DNA from 3 places in the Mesobacillus sp. QJM3NY_10 genome. Region 3 is predicted to be linked to each of the others. Evidence: riboswitches for the same ligand, from Rfam matches in the RefSeq annotation. Region 3 holds a riboswitch; each other region holds the start of a gene.
What was found. Region 3 has a riboswitch for thiamine pyrophosphate ahead of thiT (energy-coupled thiamine transporter ThiT). Riboswitches for the same ligand answer to the same signal wherever they lie in the genome.

Region 1 (6,677 bases), 920 kb from region 3:
AAGAAGGCGAACTAAAATGAGCTGAGTTAGGCACTTGCTGAGTCAGCTTTTTTGAGTAGGGTAGTTTAAATTCGAACTCCTTGAGATTTTTGACTCGAATTGGCCTTCTGGGAATAAAAAGTGTTCAACCAGGAATATAATTGGGGCAACCGGGAATAAAAAGAGTTCAACCGGGAATATAATTGGGGCAACCGGAAATAAAAAGTGTTCAACCGGAATTAAAATTGGAGCAACCGGGAATAAAAAGGGTTCAACCGGGATTAAAATTAGGTCAACGGGGATTAAAAGAGAACCAAAGGGGATTAAGTGGGCCTAACCGTTAAAAAATTCTCTGCAACCGTTAAATTATTTGCTCTAACCGTATAATTTTATGGGCCAACCGTAGAAATATTGGTACCAACCGTTAAATTACGAATAATTAACGGTTAAAGCACAAAAAAAGCTGAACTAATGAATGATATTGGTTTCAGCTTTTTGAATTCAGCCAGAAAAATAACATCGGATTCAGCACACTCAAACCTAAAATGGCCAAAGCGAGAAAGAAAGTCGTTGGGTCTCCTCCTAGTCCAATTTCATCGACGATAATTGCATCATAATAGGTGACTTGGACAGTGATAACCCCCAAAATGAAGGATAGACTTACAACGTTGAAACCCTTCAGCAACTTTTCGCGCAACTTGGGTGAAAGGATCATTATAAATAGCAAGATTGATAGACTCAGCAGGGTGAAGAATATTGGCCGCATAAGTGTAAATGCTCCATCGGTAACGAAAGTTCCATATGTATACATAAATGTCCTCCATATAATGAATTTATTTATTTTACCATAAATTAGTAATTTTGACTGGAATGATCCTTTACGAGGATAGATGCTATTGAGTCGGGGGAAATTAACCAAAACATAACATAGGGTGATGTTTATGTACCACAGGTTAGCAAGTTTCCTGTTTTTCATTATTATAATTGGTGTGCATAGCGATACAGTGAGTGCCAGGCCAAGCCCATTTGAAAAAATCTACATAGAAATAGGCTATAAAACGGTTGAAGAGGCCGTGCAACAATTTGAACATCATTTCAATCAGGATTTAAAGTTACCTTTGAGAGTTCCACCTATAGAATTTACACATCATTTTGGAAGGTTCAATGACTTAGAAGGGGATGTGAATGACACTTTAGAACTCCAATTTTTAAATGAAAATTCGCCTGAAAGTCACTATAAAATTGATGTTCGCCCTATTAACTACAGGATTCCAATGAAAGGTGAAAACACCTTTAAACTAAAGAACGGTAACAATGCAATGTTTGCAAATGTTGGGGGTTTCAATCTGTTTGTCCTTGAACAAGACGGCTGGCAATACATTTTTAGCATCGATAAAAGAGTATCCAATCATGTGACGCCTGAGGTTTTTGTTGAAATAGCTAATTCAATTGATTGAAAGATTGAATAAGTACTAAATCATCTATCTCGGGAAACCATCTTAACAAATTTAACCTAAATCCTTTCCTTTTTTTCTGAATTCTGTATACTAATAAGTGAACTGAATAGCAGTAACTAGGGGTGCCCAATGGCTTGGGCTGAGAAAGGAACGCGCTAAAGTTTCTTGACTCTTTGGACCTGATCTGGATCATACCAGCGTGGGGAAGTTAGATTGTACAAGATTTTTGTGCAAAAAACATTCGCGGTTAAGCCGGTCCATATTTATGTGGACCGGCTTTTTTACATACTAGAGAACTTCTTTGTGACCAGATCTCGTCCCAACATTTTAAAAAGGGAGAGATGATCAATGACGACAGCAAACTCATTAAACCAGGACAGCATTGCAATTATGTCAAGCTTTTCTGGGAGCAAAAAGGTCTATGTGGAGGGGTCTCAGCACGATATTAGAGTACCGATGCGTGAAATCGAATTAAGCCCAACCAGCGGAAGTTTTGGAGAGGAAATTAATGAGCCGGTTCGCGTGTATGATACGAGCGGCCCTTATACGGATCCTACGTACATTGCAGATCTAAGAAAAGGTCTTCCTGCACTGAGAAGCCGGTGGATTCAGGAACGTGGAGATGTTGAAGAGTATGACGGGCGAGAAATAAAGCCTGAGGATAACGGCTACCATGATGAACATGACCCTCGTGCTAATCACAAAGTTTTTCCGGGACTATCCCGCAAGACATTTAGAGCAAAAAGCGGAAAGAATGTTACTCAGCTTCACTATGCCAAAAAGGGAATCATTACACCTGAGATGGAGTTCATCGCCATCCGGGAAAACATGGATCCTGAATTTGTACGTTCTGAAGTAGCTAGAGGCAGGGCGATCATTCCTGCCAATATCAATCATCCTGAGACGGAACCGATGATTATCGGCAGGAATTTTCATGTGAAAATCAATGCGAACATTGGGAACTCGGCCGTTACCTCCTCTATCGAAGAAGAAGTGGAAAAAATGACCTGGGCAACTCGCTGGGGTGCAGATACAATCATGGATTTGTCTACCGGAAAAAACATTCATACAACTCGTGAATGGATTATCAGAAACTCTGCTGTTCCGGTCGGCACCGTTCCGATCTATCAGGCGCTTGAAAAGGTGAACGGCATTGCCGAAGATCTTACGTGGGAAGTATACAGAGACACCTTGATCGAACAGGCGGAACAGGGCGTTGACTATTTTACCATCCATGCAGGAGTTTTGTTGAGATACGTTCCGCTGACAGCAAAGCGATTGACCGGAATCGTATCGCGTGGCGGCTCGATCATGGCTCAATGGTGCTTGCATCATCATAAAGAAAACTTTTTATATACGCACTTTGAAGAAATCTGCGAAATCATGAAAACCTATGATGTGGCCTTTTCTTTGGGGGATGGCTTGCGTCCTGGATCAATTGCCGATGCCAATGATGAAGCCCAATTTGCAGAACTCGAAACACTAGGGGAATTGACGAAGGTTGCGTGGGAGCACGATGTTCAGGTAATGGTTGAGGGACCTGGACATGTTCCGATGCATTTAATCAAGGAGAACATGGATAAGCAACTGGAAATTTGCCAGGAGGCGCCTTTTTATACCCTTGGGCCACTTACGACAGATATTGCCCCAGGGTATGACCACATCACCTCTGCAATTGGTGCGGCGATGATTGGCTGGTATGGCACGGCCATGCTCTGCTACGTGACGCCTAAAGAACATTTAGGTTTGCCTAATAAAGATGATGTGCGCGAGGGTGTGATCACTTATAAAATCGCAGCGCATGCCGCTGACCTGGCAAAAGGCCATCCAGGAGCACAAAAAAGAGATAACGCCCTGTCAAAAGCCCGTTTTGAATTCCGTTGGAGAGATCAATTCAATCTATCTCTGGATCCTGAACGCGCTATAGAATACCACGATGAAACATTGCCGGCTGAAGGTGCTAAAACTGCTCACTTCTGTTCCATGTGCGGTCCCAAATTTTGCAGCATGAGAATTTCCCAGGATATCCGGAATTATGCAAAAGAGAATAAGCTGGACACGGCTGAAGCAATCGAGAAAGGGCTTGTTGAGAAAGCAGAGGAATTTAAAAAAGCGGGAGGAAGCATTTATCAGTAAATGGAAAACCTTGAGCTAATTTAGAAGTGGAAAAGAAAGCCACTTTCAATCCAGAAGGTGGTTCTGACATATTTTTAAAAGGAGAAAGCCTGAATGAGGAAACAACTGCATGTTATTTCAGATGGAAGGCTTTCTCTTAAGGCTTTTGCTGAGATAGCCGGGGAAGTGGAACCCTTTGCTGACAAGTTCCACATAAGGGAAAAACATCGGACATCAAGGGAGATTTATGAAGGTGTCGAACTGCTGATTCATGTGGGAATCCCCCTTCATAAAATTGTCATCAATGATCGGTTGGATGTGGCATGGGCATGTAAAACAGGTGTGCAGCTTGCTTTCCACAGTCTTCCTGTCCATGTTGTCAAAAAGCATTTTCCAGACTTAACGATCGGCTGCTCTATCCATTCTTCTGAAGAAGCTATTGCTGCAGTGATGCAGGGGGCAGGTTATCTTTTGTTTGGGCACGTATTTGAATCGCAATCCAAGTTGGGAATCCAACCGAGGGGAATAGAAGCCCTCGAGGCTGTAAAAAAGAAAGTGGGCATTCCGGTTTATGCAATTGGCGGAATCAAACCAGATAATGTCCATCAGGTGCTAAATGCAGGAGCAGATGGCATTGCTGTGATATCGGGGATTTTACATGCAAAGGATCCACGCGAGGCAGCAAAAACATTTTCAAAGAAACTGAATCAGGAGGCATAGGGAATGAGAAAGCATTTTGACTCCTTAATTGTCGGAGGGGGCATCATCGGGAGCTCCATAGCTTTTCAACTGGCCAAAAGAGGATACAAAGTAGCTGTTTTGGAAAAGGGAAAGATTGCAGGTAAGGCGTCAGGGGCAGCGGCAGGTATGTTAGGAACCCAAACGGAGCTTACAGAAGATGGACCGCTTTTCCGGCTGGCATGCAAAAGCCGGGCTATGTATCAAAGCCTGATTCCTGAACTTGAAGAATTATCCCAAATGCATATAGGCTACCAAAATAAAGGCACGTATAAAGTGGCCGTCACTATCGAGCAGGAGCTGGAATTAAGAAGATTGGCAGAAAGCCAGGTGAAAATGGGGGAGCAGGCTGAATGGCTTTCAATGGAAAAACTGTCCAAACGAGAGCCAGGCTTGTCAACCCTATTGCGAGGAGCTATGTATTTACCGAATGACGGACAGGTTGAGGCATATGAATTGTCCCTTGCCTTTGCAAAAGCTTCCATGATTCTTGGCGCTGCATTTTATGAGTTTAGCAATGTAGTAGATTTTATTTTAAAAGAGGGAAGGGTTCAGGGAGTTAAAACCTCCACGGGAGGATTCCATGCAGATACCGTTATTGTCGCTTCCGGTGTCTGGAGCAGGTCGGTCCTTGAAAAGGCGGGCCTTTCACTTCCAATCATTCCAGTAAAAGGGGAGTGCTTCACGGTAATACCTGAAAAGCCGCTTATTATGGGGACGGTTTTCTCCCCTGGTTGTTATATTGTTCCGAAGGCTTCAGGAAGATTGCTTGTCGGCGCTACCGTAAAGGCAAACTCATTCGATGAGAGAGTGACCATGGAAGGTTTATCCTTGCTTATGAAAAAAGCCCAAAACCTCGTTCCTGAGATTGGGAAGGCAGAATGGGATCGAGCATGGGCCGGAATACGTCCACAATCGGCAGATGGACTGCCATATTTAGGGGAACATCCCGCTTATAAAGGATTATTTATTGCCACAGGCCATTTCCGTAACGGAATCCTCCTTGCACCGGTCACAGGGGAACTTATGGCAGATTTAATTGAAGGCAAAGCAGATCAGCATAATCCATTTAAATTAACTCGACTCAAAACCATAGTTGAGACTGAAAAAGAGGTGCTTTTATGAAGGTAGTGGTTAACGGAAATGCCATGGAGGTTCCAGACTCAGTTAATAGGCTTTCCCTCTTGCTTCAGCATTTTAATTTGGAGGAGAAGGTCGTCATTATTGAGCAAAACCAGCAGATTATCGATAAAGCCCTGCATGCTGAAACCATGCTGACAGAGGGAGACAGAATCGAAATCGTCCATTTTGTAGGAGGCGGATGAAATGTTGAAAATTGGATCATATCAATTTAAATCGCGCTTGTTGCTGGGAACAGGGAAATATCCTAGCTTTGATGTTCAGAAAGAAGCAGTTGTAGCGTCAGGGTCAGAAGTGCTTACCTTTGCTGTCCGCAGGATGAACATCTTTGAAGCGAACCAGCCAAATTTTTTGGAAAAGCTGGAGCTCGATAAATATAAGCTTCTGCCCAATACGGCCGGAGCCAAGACAGCAGAGGAAGCGGTGAGAATTGCCAGGCTCGCCAAAGCCTCCGGACTTTGCGACATGATTAAAGTAGAGGTCATTGGCTGCAGCAAAACACTTCTCCCTGATCCGGTTGAAACACTTAAAGCAGCGGAAATTCTATTGGAGGAAGGGTTTATTGTCCTGCCTTACATTTCTGATGATGTGGTGCTTGCCAGGAAAATAGAAGAACTCGGCTGCCATGCCGTAATGCCTTGTGCTTCGCCAATTGGATCAGGACAGGGAATCATCAATCCTATGAATCTCCAATTCATTACGGAGCAGGCGAATGTGCCAGTTATCGTAGATGCAGGAATTGGAAGCCCGGCGGATGCAGCACTGGCGATGGAGCTGGGTGCTGATGGGGTTTTATTAAATACAGCAGTATCAGCTGCGGAAGATCCGGTCAAAATGGCCAGGGCCATGAAGCTGGCCGTTGAAGCAGGGCGGCTGGGCTATGAAGCAGGACGAATGCCGCGAAGAAGATATGCATCAGCAAGCAGCCCGGAGGAAGGGATGGTTTTTAGTTGAATGAACGCTATTCCAGACAAATCTTATTTTCGCCGATTGGCAAGGAAGGGCAAAAGAATTTAAAAGAAAAACATGTCCTGATCATCGGAGCCGGGGCACTGGGTTCTGCGAATGCCGAAACGCTCACGAGGGCAGGAGTTGGGACGATAACAATTGCCGATCGTGATTATGTGGAGTGGAGTAATCTGCAGCGTCAGCAGCTGTATTGTGAAGAAGATGTAAATCGTAAAACCCCGAAAGCCATTGCCGCAGCCAACCGATTGAAGTCAATAAATTCAGAGGTGCAGATCATAC
Region 2 (6,677 bases), 1.6 Mb from region 3:
TTGAGTAAAGAGCCTAATTGAAAATTGTTCAGGCTGTTGGTTTAAATTGATGTTTTGAAAATCAAAGTTTAATACCCGGTAATTAAATCGATACTTTAGTAGATTAATAGATTCCATGAACGTAACAATGGCTGTTTATATCAACAAACCTAAGGAGAGGTTATGCTAAATCTAATAGATTTTAAACACAAGAAATGGATTTCAGCAATATCTTATGCATTATTCATCATATACATCATCATTGCCATCATTTTGTTGTTCCTTAGCCCATACAGGCAGGCTGCATATCAAATCAATTCTGCAGGCACCAATCCATATAACATCATCCCGTTTAAAACAATCACAGACTACATTAAGGCTTCTTCGCACATCAATCAAAGTATCTGGATGTCCAATTTATTTGGCAATGTTCTTGCCTTTTTCCCGTTAGGAACCTTCCTTCCCTGGTTGTTTAAAAGGTGCATTGGTTTTTGGCGAACGATTAGTACTGTCTTACTGGCGACTACCTCGGTGGAGATCCTCCAGTTTACAACCAGGGTTGGCAGTTTTGACATCGACGATATTATACTCAACACAATAGGCGGTGCAATTGGCTTCCTGCTAATCAAAATTATTTATCTACTGATATTGAAGAGGAAAACACATGGACATTAGAATGTTAAAAGTCGGCGAACAGCCGCCCTGGCACCTGCTCCTCCTGGCTGATCCTTCCAAGGATCTGGTTTCAAGGTATTTAGATAAAGGTGTGTGCTATGTTATCGAGTCAGAAAACGGTGACACAATCGGGGTAATTTTACTGGTTCCGGTTAGTAATCATATCATCGAAATTATGAACCTGGCAGTCGATGAATCCCACCAAGGCAAGGGATTAGGCACAATCCTGCTTAAGCATGGGATTCAGATTGCAGCCAAAAAAGGCTATAATACGGTTGAAATCGGTACAGGGAATTCAAGCATTAAGCAACTGGCTCTATATCAAAAAGTCGGCTTCAGAATCACTGGAATTGATCAAGACTTTTTTATAAGGAATTATGAAGAACTCATTTTTGAAAATGGCATCCAGTGCAGGGATATGATCCGATTATCGATGCCCTTGTCAGAAGAACAAAAAGCGCAAGCGCCTCGTTCAGCCCCGACAAGCGCTGGAGGGCCGACCGGTGAAGTCGTTCTTTGACTTCATCGGGCGGACCGAAGCGACTCGAGGGGCTAGGCGCTGGAGCTAGATTAAGAAGACTACATGTAGTAATCCACAACTAAATACATTTTATAATTTCCTAAAAGATAAAAAAAGGACCTCTCTCAGGTCCTTTTTTACTTGGATATTATATGGTCTATCAATAACGGAAGTTCTTTATAAATCCCCACTACTTCATCCATCTTCATCCTCACGAGCCCGCTTGAGGATGGAGCAACGAAGTCAACGGTACCAGTCACGACAGGTTCATCCTGTTTTCCCCATGGAATATCTTTTTTGCCGCTGTATTGCTGATAGACACCTTTACCAACGAAACAAACGATTTTGGGACTGAATATCTCGATTTTACTCCTTAACTCAAGTTTCCCCTGCTGGTATTCTTCTTTCGTAATCTCATCGGCTGCTTTAGTCGGACGCGCAACTATGTTCGTCATCCCGTATCCTAAATCCAGCAACTGGTCATCCTCTGAAGAATCATACTTTCTTGGTGTTATGCCTGCTTCAAAAAGAATCTTCCAAAATCTATTGTTTGGATTGGCGTAATGATGACCTGTTTCAGACGAACGAATGCTCGGATTGAAACCAACAAAAATGACGTCAAGGTTTTCACGTAAATGATCAGAAATCGGCTCCACAATCCCACTCCTCTCCAATCTAATGTATCTATGCACTCACCAAAATCGGGGAGGCAGCTCATTATTTTTGCGGATATTCTTGAAAATTCTTAGATGGAATAAAAACTCATCATAATACATCGTTTCGGCACTTTCAAATGAATAAGCGTCCGAAAAGTGATCCAATAGTTCGGTATCAATATTATCTTCAAGGCCGCTCAGCCACATTTTATAGCCGTGTTGTTCATAAACATCTGATAAACCTGCCCATTCAAACATATCTTGCAAATCCTTTTCACCCATTCTATCACTCCTTCAGATCTCTCCTCCATTTTTCCATACTTTTACACACCTTATACAAGTCCTCATCTCTGCACAATGGTATTACTCTATAAAAAGCGGCAGGCATCATTCCCCACTTCATCAGAGGAAAGAATATACAGGGAAGTTCCACTAGGGGATTTTTCTTTAGAAAAACCAAGGCTTTCTAAATCATCGTATTCACCGTTTACGATGATTGCTGAAGCGAAAAGCAATGCCTGCAGATGGAATAGTGAAGCATCAATAATATCTGTCAGTGAATCGCCGGGCATGATGTCTGCCAGTACAGCAACCCTCCCGCGAATTCCCAGGTTTTCATAAGCATATTCAATACTATCGGCCATTGTGTCGGAAATGGCTGCAGCAGTACTAATGATGTCATTCCAATTTTCATCAAAAACATAAGCATGCCACGGAGATTGTTTTGAGGCAATTAGAAACTCAATTTTAAGAAATTGCTGGTCATTATCAAAATGATAAACAGATTTGAGTGCATCCATAGTTTCCCTCCATTAGTAAAGTAGGAATAGTTTCCCACAGCAAGCAAAAGTTAATGAATTTGTTTTGCATGATTTAAATTCGTTAGTAAATACTTACAACGACATGACCCTAAGCATGAATTTTGTTGATAAGGGAAAAAGGTAATAAACAAATATTAACCAGGTGTAAGGAGGATGAAAAAAATGGAGAAAAAGCAAAATAATCATAAAAATCCAAATGAGGAAAATGAACAGCAGCACAGCATGGTGTGCAATGATCAATTATTTTTTCAGGAATTAAGGATAGCAGCTGAAGAGGCAGAACGTGACCACGCAGATACAAATCAAAGCAAGGCATAATAAAAGAGAAAGGCAATTTTGCCTTTCTCCCCATTACTTCTTTAACTATTGATATCCACATATTCTTTAATTAACTGATGAAACGGTCTCTTTCGGCCGCCTCTTCCTCGCGCTCTGCTTCTCGTTCTTCATACCAAAATTTAATATGGGTAAGGATGGAGAAAACAAGGAAAAAGTTCATTGACCAGACACTCACAAACGGGGCCATTCCTCCAAACTCAATCGTCTCATACTGTTTAAAAACCATCACAATATATGACTCAATGAACACAAGGACAAAGCCGGCTACACCTGCAATTGCCATACGCATCATATCAATAACCACCTTATCGTATTATCAGATTATTTAAATAATACGACTAATTATTGATTACCGCAACTATTTTGTCACTAATTTGCCACATTTTCAAATTGACAATTTGGCATAGTACTTTTTATCTATTGCTCTTTTGGTAAACTTTGTTGAGTTCTCAACTAATTATTACAATTCTTGTTCAGAAGTCTCCTGGGAAAAGCTTTATAATGTTGGACTTGGTATATGTTCAAAAAGAAACAATTTGTGCCAAAAAAGCTTTATCTGTTCAACTTCTTTTGCTTTTGCATGATCTCATATGATTTTTCAATAATATCTGTTAATACATCGCCTTTGTATACTCTGCCGACTTTCGTATTTTCCTGATAGTATTCTAAAATTTCATCAAGCTTGTCAGATGTATCCTTGGAGACTCTAACGTTCAATTGAATTCTCTGGGTTTCATTCATGGATTCGACTTCCTTCCAAATACTTCCACTTCTATATAAAAACAAAAATCTATCATATTGCTAGCAGTTTGATATTATGTAGATATATGTCGCTAACTCTGCTGCAACGTTCTCTATCTTAACATATTCCGTCATCTTGCAACACTATGTTGGATTGAGATTCGTTTCTCCCCCAGTCTTAAAGGGTAATTAATATCTGAGTCGTACCCTCTAAAAGTTTATTGAAATAAATGGAGATTTTATATGAAGCTTATAAAATGGTCTTACACAAAGAGATATAATATAAAAGCGCAATTTGACGTTTTTCCCAATTCGATCGCCATATTCCGGCAAATCAAAGATTACTACTTCGTATATACTGTGAATTGGTCCTTTGGTGACCCTGTTGTCTCGAAAACCGCGTTAGAGGAAATGGAGTGGCTGTTGAATAAGGAGCTCGGCACCCTGGAAAGCTACTGCGAGAGAAAATTTTTCCGGAGTGATATCGAATGATTCATTTTTTTAAATTAGGGCATTTACAATTCCGACTATTTACATTAAGATGATTTTGGAAACAACAACTGCATAGTTTTTTGCACTAGGGGAGCTTTAGGCTGAGAAGAACTTTGTTCTGACCCTTATTACCCGATCTGGATAATACCAGCGTGGGGAAGTGCAGGTGAAGCTCTTCGTTATATCACTTTTTTATTCTAACGATAGAATTCAACTGCATCCACCCCGCTGGATGCAGTTTTTTTGTTTTCCAACCAATGAACAAAAGGAGATGTAACGTAATGAAAGAAATTCACTGTGGTACTAGCGAGATTACAGGTGCGAGGTTTTCCATTTACCCAATGTCAGACAAGTTCGTGGATATTATCCTCTCTGCACTGAAGGAAGTTGATACAACAAAGGTTTGGATGAAGACGGATGATGTCAGCACTTGTGTGCGAGGTCGTTCTGAACATGTTTTTGACGTGATTAAAGCAATCTTCTTAAATGCATCAAAGGGTGGAGACCACGTGGTCCTTAATGCTACGTTCTCAAATGGATGTCCTGGTGATAGTTCCGGTGATGCTTACATGGCGGAAGATTCAATTTTATTGAATGATGAGCTTTCACAAAAAATCAACCAGGAGGTCGCAACCCAGTTCGCTCTCTATCCGTTAGGCTTTCCAGGATATATGGATGTAATTATGAACCAAATAAAGACGGTAGAACAGGATGGTGTCTTTAGCGGAGGAGTTCATTATGCCTCAAGATTAGACGGCGAGACCAATAAGGTTTTTGCCGCATTGGAAGGTGCGTTTGAAGGTGCCCGGAACAGTGATTCTTCACACATTGTCATGACGGTGACCATGTCAGCCAATAGCCCTTCTCGCAAGGAGGATCAATAATGCTCGCAAACTGGAAACTTCGTGAGGTTGTTGTCCTATCTGTCCTGGCAGTCGTTTTTGGGGTCATCTACCTCCTATTCTTACAAATCGGCAATGTGCTTGTTGGTATGTTCGGCCTTATTGGCTATGATTTGATATTCGGCATCTGGTTCATCGTTTCCATCATAGCTGCATACATCATCAGGAAGCCTGGAGCAGCGGTGTTATCAGAAACGATTGCGGCGACAATCGAGGTCATGCTTGGCAATGCTGTGGGGCCACGCCTAATCCTTGCTGGCATTATTCAGGGACTAGGTGCAGAAGCTGCTTTTGCGGCAACCAAATGGAAGAACTATTCAACTTGGGTGCTGGTAGCCGCAGGAATGGGTTCTTCAATTACCAGTTTCATATGGGGTTACTTTTTAGGAGGATTCGCTGCACTCTCACCTGGTTATGTAACTGCAATGTTTTTCGTCAGGCTTGCAAGCGGAGCAATCTTAGCCGGCCTACTAGGTAAATACATAAGTGACAGCCTCGCTAAAACTGGAGCGTTGAATAGCTTCCCGCTTGGAAAGGAAGCCAGAAAGGCAAAGCAGAACGATGATATCTCAGCCTAGCCATCCATTTTTTGAAGTGTCAATCTTAACTTTCAGGTTTGATCCTGACCAGGATCCTGTCTTAAAAAACATCACTTTTAAAATAAATGAAAATGAGAATCTCCTTGTTCTGGGACCAAGTGGTTCAGGTAAAAGCACACTTGCATACTGTCTGAATAATCTTTATCCATCTTCTGTTGATGGAATCATGAAAGGCTATATTAATTATAGAGGGCGCGCTTTATCCTCCTTTGAGCCAGGAGAAGTAAACCGAAAAATCGGATTGGTCATGCAGGATCCAGATTCGCAATTTTGTATGCTGACTGCCGAGGAAGAAGTGGCTTTCGTATTAGAAAATATTCAGTTTCCCAGATTAAGAATGGGTGAAAGAATAGATTATGTCCTTGATTTAGTAGACATGCTGCCCTTCAAACACAGGCTGATCCACACTCTCTCTGGAGGGCAAAAGCAAAAGCTGGCGATTGCCTGTGCACTTGCAATGGAACCTGAATTATTGATCCTTGATGAACCCACCGCTAATCTAGACCCCGCTTCCGGGTTTGAATTAGTCCAGACTTTAAAAAGATTAAAGCATACCCATTCCTTCAGCATTCTCATTATCGAGCATAATCTAGATAATTGGCTCGATATCGTGGATCGGTGCATCATTTTGAATTCTGAGGGTGAATTGTTTTTTAATGGTCCGCCAAACGTTTGCTTTGCAGAATTTGCCAAAGAACTCGCAAGTGAAGGCATATGGCTCCCCTGCACAATTGACGCAGGATTAAAACTGCGGGACGCCGGTTTGTTAAAGAACTCTTCCCTGCCAATGACAATCAATGAAATTATTGAAAATAGTAAAGATATAGGGCGTACAATTGAATTTTTATCAACTAACGTCCGCAAGCAAATGGTGAACCCCTCTCCTTCCATTTTCGAAGTGGAGGATGTCAGCTATTCGAGAGACAATCAGTTGATAATCCAGGATATTTCTT
Region 3 (6,677 bases):
GGCTTGGACTCTGCCTTTTTCAATCTGGACAAGCGTCTTTTTGGAGATTCCGATGATATCAGCCATTTTATCCTGTGTATAACCAACTTCTGCTCGCAGCACCCTAACTTTTTCCGAGACCCTGCTAATGATTTCATCCCTCGTCATCCGCTTCATTCCTTTAAGTTCTTTAAGTGTAATTTTACACTATATTAATTTGAATTCAAAATACTTTTTACATTTATTTTATTATTTCAATCAGTAGCAAAGTTAGGCAGTTGATTTCCGTTCCATGCGTTTCGCATTTCATTACTTAAATCAGCAACTGAACACATCCGTTTGAAAAAGGAATGCAAGGATCTGCATTCCTTTTGTTTATTTTATGTGTTTTTCCTGGCTGACGCTGCAGTTGCTTGAACAAGAGCTTTGGATGGAACAGGCAGCGCATTTTCCTTCCTTCGATTTCTTGATGAATCGGTAGAAGGCCCAGCCGGCATATCCGAATATAGCACCGCCGATTAATATGTTTGCGATCATAGATCCTTCCTCCTTCCGGGCTTAGGTCAATCCTAACAACCTACCGCCCTGATAAATAACCAGAGACAAGACATATGCGATAACCAGGGCATAAGCGATTGAAAAAGCGGTCCAGCGTCTAGAAGCAGTTTCTTTATAAATGGTTGCGACCGTTGCGAGACATGGAATGTATAACAAGATGAATGCCATAAAACTGTATGCAGCAAGTGGTGTATAATGGGCAGCTAGCAAACCTTGCAGACTTGCTTCATCTGGAACAAAATAAATGATATTCATTGTTGAAATAATAGCTTCTTTTGCCAGAAACCCTGTGAAAAGGGATGCACTGGCCTGCCATGTGCCAAAGCCTATAGGGGCAAATAATGGAGCGAATATACCTCCAAGTAGAGCTAAATAGCTGTCATCCATGCTGACATTCACGCCTTCCGGACCAGCGTAGGCAAGCAGCCAGATCAGGACGGAGCCGGCAAAAATGAAGGTTCCCGCCTTCTTTACGAATCCCTTTCCCTTATCCCATGTGCTTCTCCAAAGGGCTCTTGCCTGTGGCAGCCTGTATGGCGGAAGCTCAATGACGAATACCGAAGTTTCACCCTTCAAAAGAGTCTTCGAGAATCCTTTGGCCAGAATAAGTGCAATCACTACTCCTAATATATACAAACTCAAGACGACAGCTGCTTTCTGTTCTACAAAAAATGCTCCGACAAACAAGGCGTATACAGGCAATCGGGCTGAACATGACATAAGAGGCGTCAACAGGATGGTCATCAGCCTTTCCTTTGGCGTCTCAATCGTCCTTGCTGCCATAATGCCTGGTACGTTACACCCGAATCCGATCATCATCGGAATGAACGCCTTTCCGTTCAGGCCGACTGATTCCATCAGGCGGTCCATTACTAGCGCGACACGGGCCATATAACCTGAATCCTCAAGCAAGGATATGAAAAAGAACAAAATGAAGATCTGCGGCACAAAGACGAGGACTCCCCCTACCCCGGCAACGATTCCATCAAGAATAAGATCTTTGATGAATGTTGAAGCACCTGCCGCAGCCAATGCTGCTGTAATCCCCGATGTTAATGGCCCGGACAAATATGAATCCAATGCGTCTGACAGCGGGAAGCCAAGCCAGTCAAAGGTAAGCATGAACATGATATACATAAGGACTAGAAAAATCGGGATTCCGAGAAATTTATTCGTTACGACCATGTCAACCTTCTCAGTCAGAGGAACCTTTTTATTATCCTGTTTTGTGGTAGCAGCAGATACTATTTTATCTATCGCTTCACTTCGCTTCCGGTGGATTACCTGGTCAAGCGCTTGTTTGCTGTCTGCATTTTGTTGTTGGTCAACAGTAACTGAGTTGATTAATTTTTCAATTTCATCAATCGGCAAAATTGTTGCCAAATAATTTTTTACATAAAGGTTGCCTTCAAACAGTTGAAGAGCAAGCCAGCGAACGGGGTGCTGTATCTTCCCAGTCAGCTTGTTCTCAAGCTCCAGGATTCCAGCTTCAATCGCTTTTCCATAATAAACGAGATTGTTCCTCCCTGTTCCGACAGCTCCAGCAGTCACCAGCTCTGCAAGCTCGTTACACCCCTTGCCTGTCCTGGCAACAACAGGGGCTACATTAACTCCCAGTGATTCAGACAGTTTGGCAATATCAATTTGTACCCCCCTGTTTTTCGCCACATCCAGCATGTTTAAGCCAATTATGACCGGTGCACCGTATTCCAATAGCTGCAATGTAAGGTGAAGATTGCGCCTTAACTGAGAAGCATCCAGGATATTCAGAAGCTTTTCAAATGGTTCATTCAGGAAGAAATTTGTAACGACACCCTCATCTTTAGAAAGGGGATTGAGAGTATAAACTCCGGGAAGGTCAATAAGCTGATCCTTTCCATTTTTAAAAAGGCCTACTTTCTTTTCGACCGTTACACCGCTCCAGTTGCCTACATATTCATAGGAACCTGTTAAGTTATTAAACAATGAAGTTTTTCCAGTGTTGGGGTTGCCTATGAGCGCAATATTCATCATACCCGCTCCACTTCAATCCTAAGTGCTTCTTTGCGGCGGATGCCGATGCATTGCCCGCATGATTCAACCATGACAGGGCCTCCAAAAGGCAGGATACATTTTACGCACACTTCAGAGCCTTCCGCTATTCCCAAATCAAGCAATCTTCTTCTGACAAATTTATCTGCACTAGAAATATTCATGATCCGGCCTTTTTCACCAGTCTTTAATTTTCCCAGCATAGCCATCACCTTTTTCAAATTTTTGTTAGTTTTTAAGAGGATTTATGTTGATCTTCACTTTTTACACCTGTTTTTTCTAAATGAGAATGATTATCTTTATTTAACCAGTTTAGCTCGACTTCCACTGTGACTTATGTCACTATACCTCAGCTGCACACGTGGATTTTATGCAAACTCCATATAATTGACAATATTTTCACCAGTAATCACTTCATCCATATTATATACCCATTAGGGTATTAAAAGAATATAAAAATAGGAGAGCTGTTTCAGCTCTCCTTCACATCATATTTTATTGCTAACTTGTGTGGATTGGACCATTCTTGACGGTGCGTAGCTGATGACAAGAATGACGATTATCGCACTTAAAATCATGCTTGGGAGCATGTAGGTGCCATTATATAGAAAAGAATATAAGGCAACAGGCTGACCTGGAGGCGCATAGCTTCCGAAGAATACCCAGCCTGAAATAAAATGGGTAATGAATCGCAGGGCACTGCCGATAAAAGTTCCGGCAATGACAAAGGCAATCCATTTTATCCTGTTGCCTTTCTGCATGCTTTCTTTTACCTGAGCTGCAAATAATCCGGCCGTTCCCACCAAAGCAAACGCAACAAGATAATCAAGAATTCCTTGTATCGGATGGTAGATTTGCGACATTCCGAGTATGGCCTGCAGTAGCCCAAACAGGAAGCCCGTAAGGATTCCGCCCTTTACTCCCCAACGAAATGCCATCAGGAATACAGGTACCATCGCGATCGATACTGAACCGCCCTGGGGCCAGATTCTTGAAAATAAAAATCCTGAAAATAAATCAAGCAAATAAGCCAGTGCGGAAAATACGGCAATTTCCACTAAAAAGAGAGTCTGTTTTTGTTTCATCTTTTGTTCCTCCTTCTTTTTAGAATGAGGTCCGTTTCTGACACGCCTTTTCTGCTTCAGAAACAAAAAAAGCAATCGTGGGGATCGATATAGGATTCCCAAGATTGCTTTCCTATCGCATCCACATTCCTTCGCTAGCATTAACTAACAGGTTCAAAGGGTAAGAACTCGGCCGCTCACTCTCAGCTGCTTTACGCAGCTCCCCTTGTGGTTATTATTTAATTTCTACACTATGAATATACTACGTCTACTATTCAATAACAAGTATAACCTTTCTGTAATCTCTGGTCGATCCAATAAATGTCGATGACTCAATAGACAAAACTCTCTCATTGTTGCTAAAAAAATCGGTCTTTTGTCACGATTTTAGCTATTCGACGCAATTCAGCGGATGTTCTCAATATTCGACAAAGGGATTTCATGATTTTTCTCGAATCTTTAATACCGATATGAAAAACTGGGGGACTTAATGAAATGCTGCCAATTACGGATAACCGATTGCTTAGCTTCCTGACTAGTGAAAAGGAAAAACTCATTGCCGACTGGACGGATAATATAATCGTTTCAGAAGATGATCCATATAAAGAGAAAATCAGTAAGAACGCTGAGAGAATGTATGTAATCATTCTTTCGGTATTTTCCAAGACAAGTGAAGAATTGGAAGAACACATCCAAAAGCTTGCTTTTATGGTAGGAGAAGAACGAGTTCGCGCTGACATTAACATTGGAGATTTTGTCTATAATGTCAACTCGGGACGATCAGTTCTATACAAGCACCTTCACAAAATGAATATGGAATGGGAGGAAATGCAGGAGGCGATCAATCGGATCAATTATTGTTTTGATACCTTCTTGTATTACGCTGTATCCTATTACAATGAACAGAAAAACAAGGTCATCGAAGAGAAGAATCAGTTCATCGATTCAACACATAAGGACAGACTGACATTGCTTGGCCAAATGACATCAAGCTTCATCCATGAATTCCGCAACCCGTTAACTTCCATCCAGGGCTTCATTCAGCTATTAAAATCCGAACATGAAGATATGAAGTATCTCGATATCATCTCCAGCGAGCTGGAGCAATTGAATTTCCGGATTTCGCAATTCCTACTTTTATCAAAAAAAGAGCTGATTGGTAAAGAGAAGACCCTTTTCTCATTGAATAGAATGATTGAGGAAGTATTGAATTTCCTATATCCCAGCATCCTTGACACAAAGGTCCGGATTATCAAGGAAGTGGCAGACGATATGGAATTGTACGGCTATGCTGATGAAATCAGGCAGGTCCTCATCAATATCATCTTTAATGCCATTGATGTATTGAGCCAGTACCGTGACGATCCACAGATTGAAATAAAAGGATTTTTCGTGAATGATACCCATATCAAAATTGAGATTTCAAATAATGGGCCAATCATTCCAGACCAGTTACTAAAAACCATTTTCGAACCATTCGTCACAACCAAAACACTTGGAACCGGACTCGGTTTGTTCGTCTGCCGGGAAATCATCGAAAAGCATAAAGGAATTCTCGCCTGTTCATCGGAACCGGACAAGACGTCCTTCATCATGCTGCTGCCTTTGACAAGAGTAGAAAACTAGCAATATTAAAACTTGGCTTTAGCAGACCCTGTTGATCACAAAGAGACCCCGCCGTAAATGGCAGGGTCTCTTCTCCTTTATTCAGAGTATTCAAGTGAGCGGTTGTCCGCCACATTTTTCACTTTGCTTTTCTCCGGTCGTAATGCATGCTTTTTCTCAGATTCAGAGACAATGACCGCGCAAGCTGCATCGCCAGTAATATTGACAGCGGTACGAGCCATATCCAGCAAACGGTCGATGCCCAGTATCATTCCAATCCCTTCAACAGGCAGACCTACAGATTGGAGTACCATCGCCAGCATGATCAAACCAACGCCTGGAACACCTGCAGTTCCAATACTCGCAAGCACCGCAGTCAGGACAACCGTAAGAAGCTCGACCATTGTGAGATCGACACCGTACACCTGTGCAATGAAGACAGTAGCCACCCCCTGCATAATTGCCGTTCCGTCCATATTGATCGTTGCTCCAAGAGGCTGAACAAAGCTACTGACAGATTCAGGGACACGAAGGTTCTTCTGTGCTGTTTCCATTGATACCGGAAGTGTAGCATTACTGCTCGATGTACTGAAGGCTACCCCCATCGCCGGGGAGAATTGCTTAAAGAACCAGAATGGGTTTTTCTTTCCAAGGAAATATACCCCTGACCCATAAGTAATGAACGCATGGACAACTAGAGCCAGAACAACGACAATCATGTATATTCCCATCGCCTTGATGGCGTCGATTCCCTGGCTTCCGATCGCCGTTGCGATTAAACCAAAAGTTCCGTACGGAGCAAACTTCATGACAAGGCCTACCAGATACATCATGATCTCATTTCCTTGTTCAATCAGATTCAAAATTCCTCTTGTTTTGTTACCAAGTGCTGTTAAAGCAATACCAATGAATAGCGCAAACACGATAATTTGCAGCATATTGCCAGTTGTCAGTGCTTCAAACGGGTTCGCCGGAATAAGATTTAAAAAGGTTTCGCTTACTGGCGGAGCTTCTTCAGCTTTGAATTCTGCTCCACTCGTATCAAACTGGCCCATCAAGCCAGGCTTGATTAAATAGGCCAGCGCAAGACCAATTGAAATAGCTATAGCTGTTGTCGTTAAAAAGAAGCTTACCGTCTTAAAACCAATCCTGCCGAGTTTCTTAGGGTCGCCTAATCCTGCAGTTCCTAGAATAATCGAAAACAGGACAATTGGTACGACGAGCATACTGATTAAATTGATGAATATCTTACCTAGAGGCGTAAATAAGAATTTATCTAAAACAGTGAACAATTCGGGTGAAAAAATGTTGAGGATCAGCCCGGTCATAGCGCCAAGTCCAAGGCCAATCAAGATCTTAGTCGTTAATTTCATAGTCTTCCTCCCAAAAAAAGTATAAAGATTGTATTCGTAAAGATTGTTGTTAAAATCCTAAAGCCGA

Region 1: another riboswitch for thiamine pyrophosphate. It lies ahead of thiC (phosphomethylpyrimidine synthase ThiC); the one in region 3 lies ahead of thiT (energy-coupled thiamine transporter ThiT).
Region 2: another riboswitch for thiamine pyrophosphate. It lies ahead of AC0VX7_RS14350 (YkoF family thiamine/hydroxymethylpyrimidine-binding protein); the one in region 3 lies ahead of thiT (energy-coupled thiamine transporter ThiT).

Annotation. Positions count from the first base shown of each region.
Region 1 covers NZ_CM149675.1:2,136,261-2,142,937, forward strand. The annotation lists gene AC0VX7_RS10730 (DUF421 domain-containing protein) at 1-15, shown strand, start outside; gene AC0VX7_RS10735 (hypothetical protein) at 467-790, opposite strand; gene AC0VX7_RS10740 (hypothetical protein) at 921-1,436, shown strand; TPP riboswitch at 1,545-1,659, shown strand; gene thiC (phosphomethylpyrimidine synthase ThiC) at 1,785-3,572, shown strand; gene AC0VX7_RS10750 (thiamine phosphate synthase) at 3,666-4,271, shown strand; gene thiO (glycine oxidase ThiO) at 4,275-5,414, shown strand; gene thiS (sulfur carrier protein ThiS) at 5,411-5,614, shown strand; gene AC0VX7_RS10765 (thiazole synthase) at 5,616-6,383, shown strand; gene AC0VX7_RS10770 (MoeB/ThiF family adenylyltransferase) at 6,380-6,677, shown strand, end outside.
Region 2 covers NZ_CM149675.1:2,849,049-2,855,725, forward strand. The annotation lists gene AC0VX7_RS14305 (VanZ family protein) at 163-654, shown strand; gene AC0VX7_RS14310 (GNAT family N-acetyltransferase) at 644-1,174, shown strand; gene AC0VX7_RS14315 (mismatch-specific DNA-glycosylase) at 1,312-1,830, opposite strand; gene AC0VX7_RS14320 (hypothetical protein) at 1,867-2,112, opposite strand; gene AC0VX7_RS14325 (hypothetical protein) at 2,199-2,630, opposite strand; gene AC0VX7_RS14330 (hypothetical protein) at 2,814-2,969, shown strand; gene AC0VX7_RS14335 (hypothetical protein) at 3,040-3,282, opposite strand; gene AC0VX7_RS14340 (hypothetical protein) at 3,543-3,731, opposite strand; gene AC0VX7_RS14345 (hypothetical protein) at 3,975-4,223, shown strand; TPP riboswitch at 4,301-4,399, shown strand; gene AC0VX7_RS14350 (YkoF family thiamine/hydroxymethylpyrimidine-binding protein) at 4,505-5,107, shown strand; gene AC0VX7_RS14355 (ECF transporter S component) at 5,107-5,703, shown strand; gene AC0VX7_RS14360 (ABC transporter ATP-binding protein) at 5,687-6,677, shown strand, end outside.
Region 3 covers NZ_CM149675.1:1,213,712-1,220,388, reverse strand. The annotation lists gene AC0VX7_RS06145 (helix-turn-helix transcriptional regulator) at 1-147, opposite strand, end outside; gene AC0VX7_RS06140 (FeoB-associated Cys-rich membrane protein) at 355-516, opposite strand; gene feoB (ferrous iron transport protein B) at 538-2,547, opposite strand; gene AC0VX7_RS06130 (FeoA family protein) at 2,547-2,771, opposite strand; gene thiT (energy-coupled thiamine transporter ThiT) at 3,057-3,653, opposite strand; TPP riboswitch at 3,763-3,869, opposite strand; gene AC0VX7_RS06120 (histidine kinase N-terminal domain-containing protein) at 4,128-5,258, shown strand; gene AC0VX7_RS06115 (dicarboxylate/amino acid:cation symporter) at 5,336-6,610, opposite strand.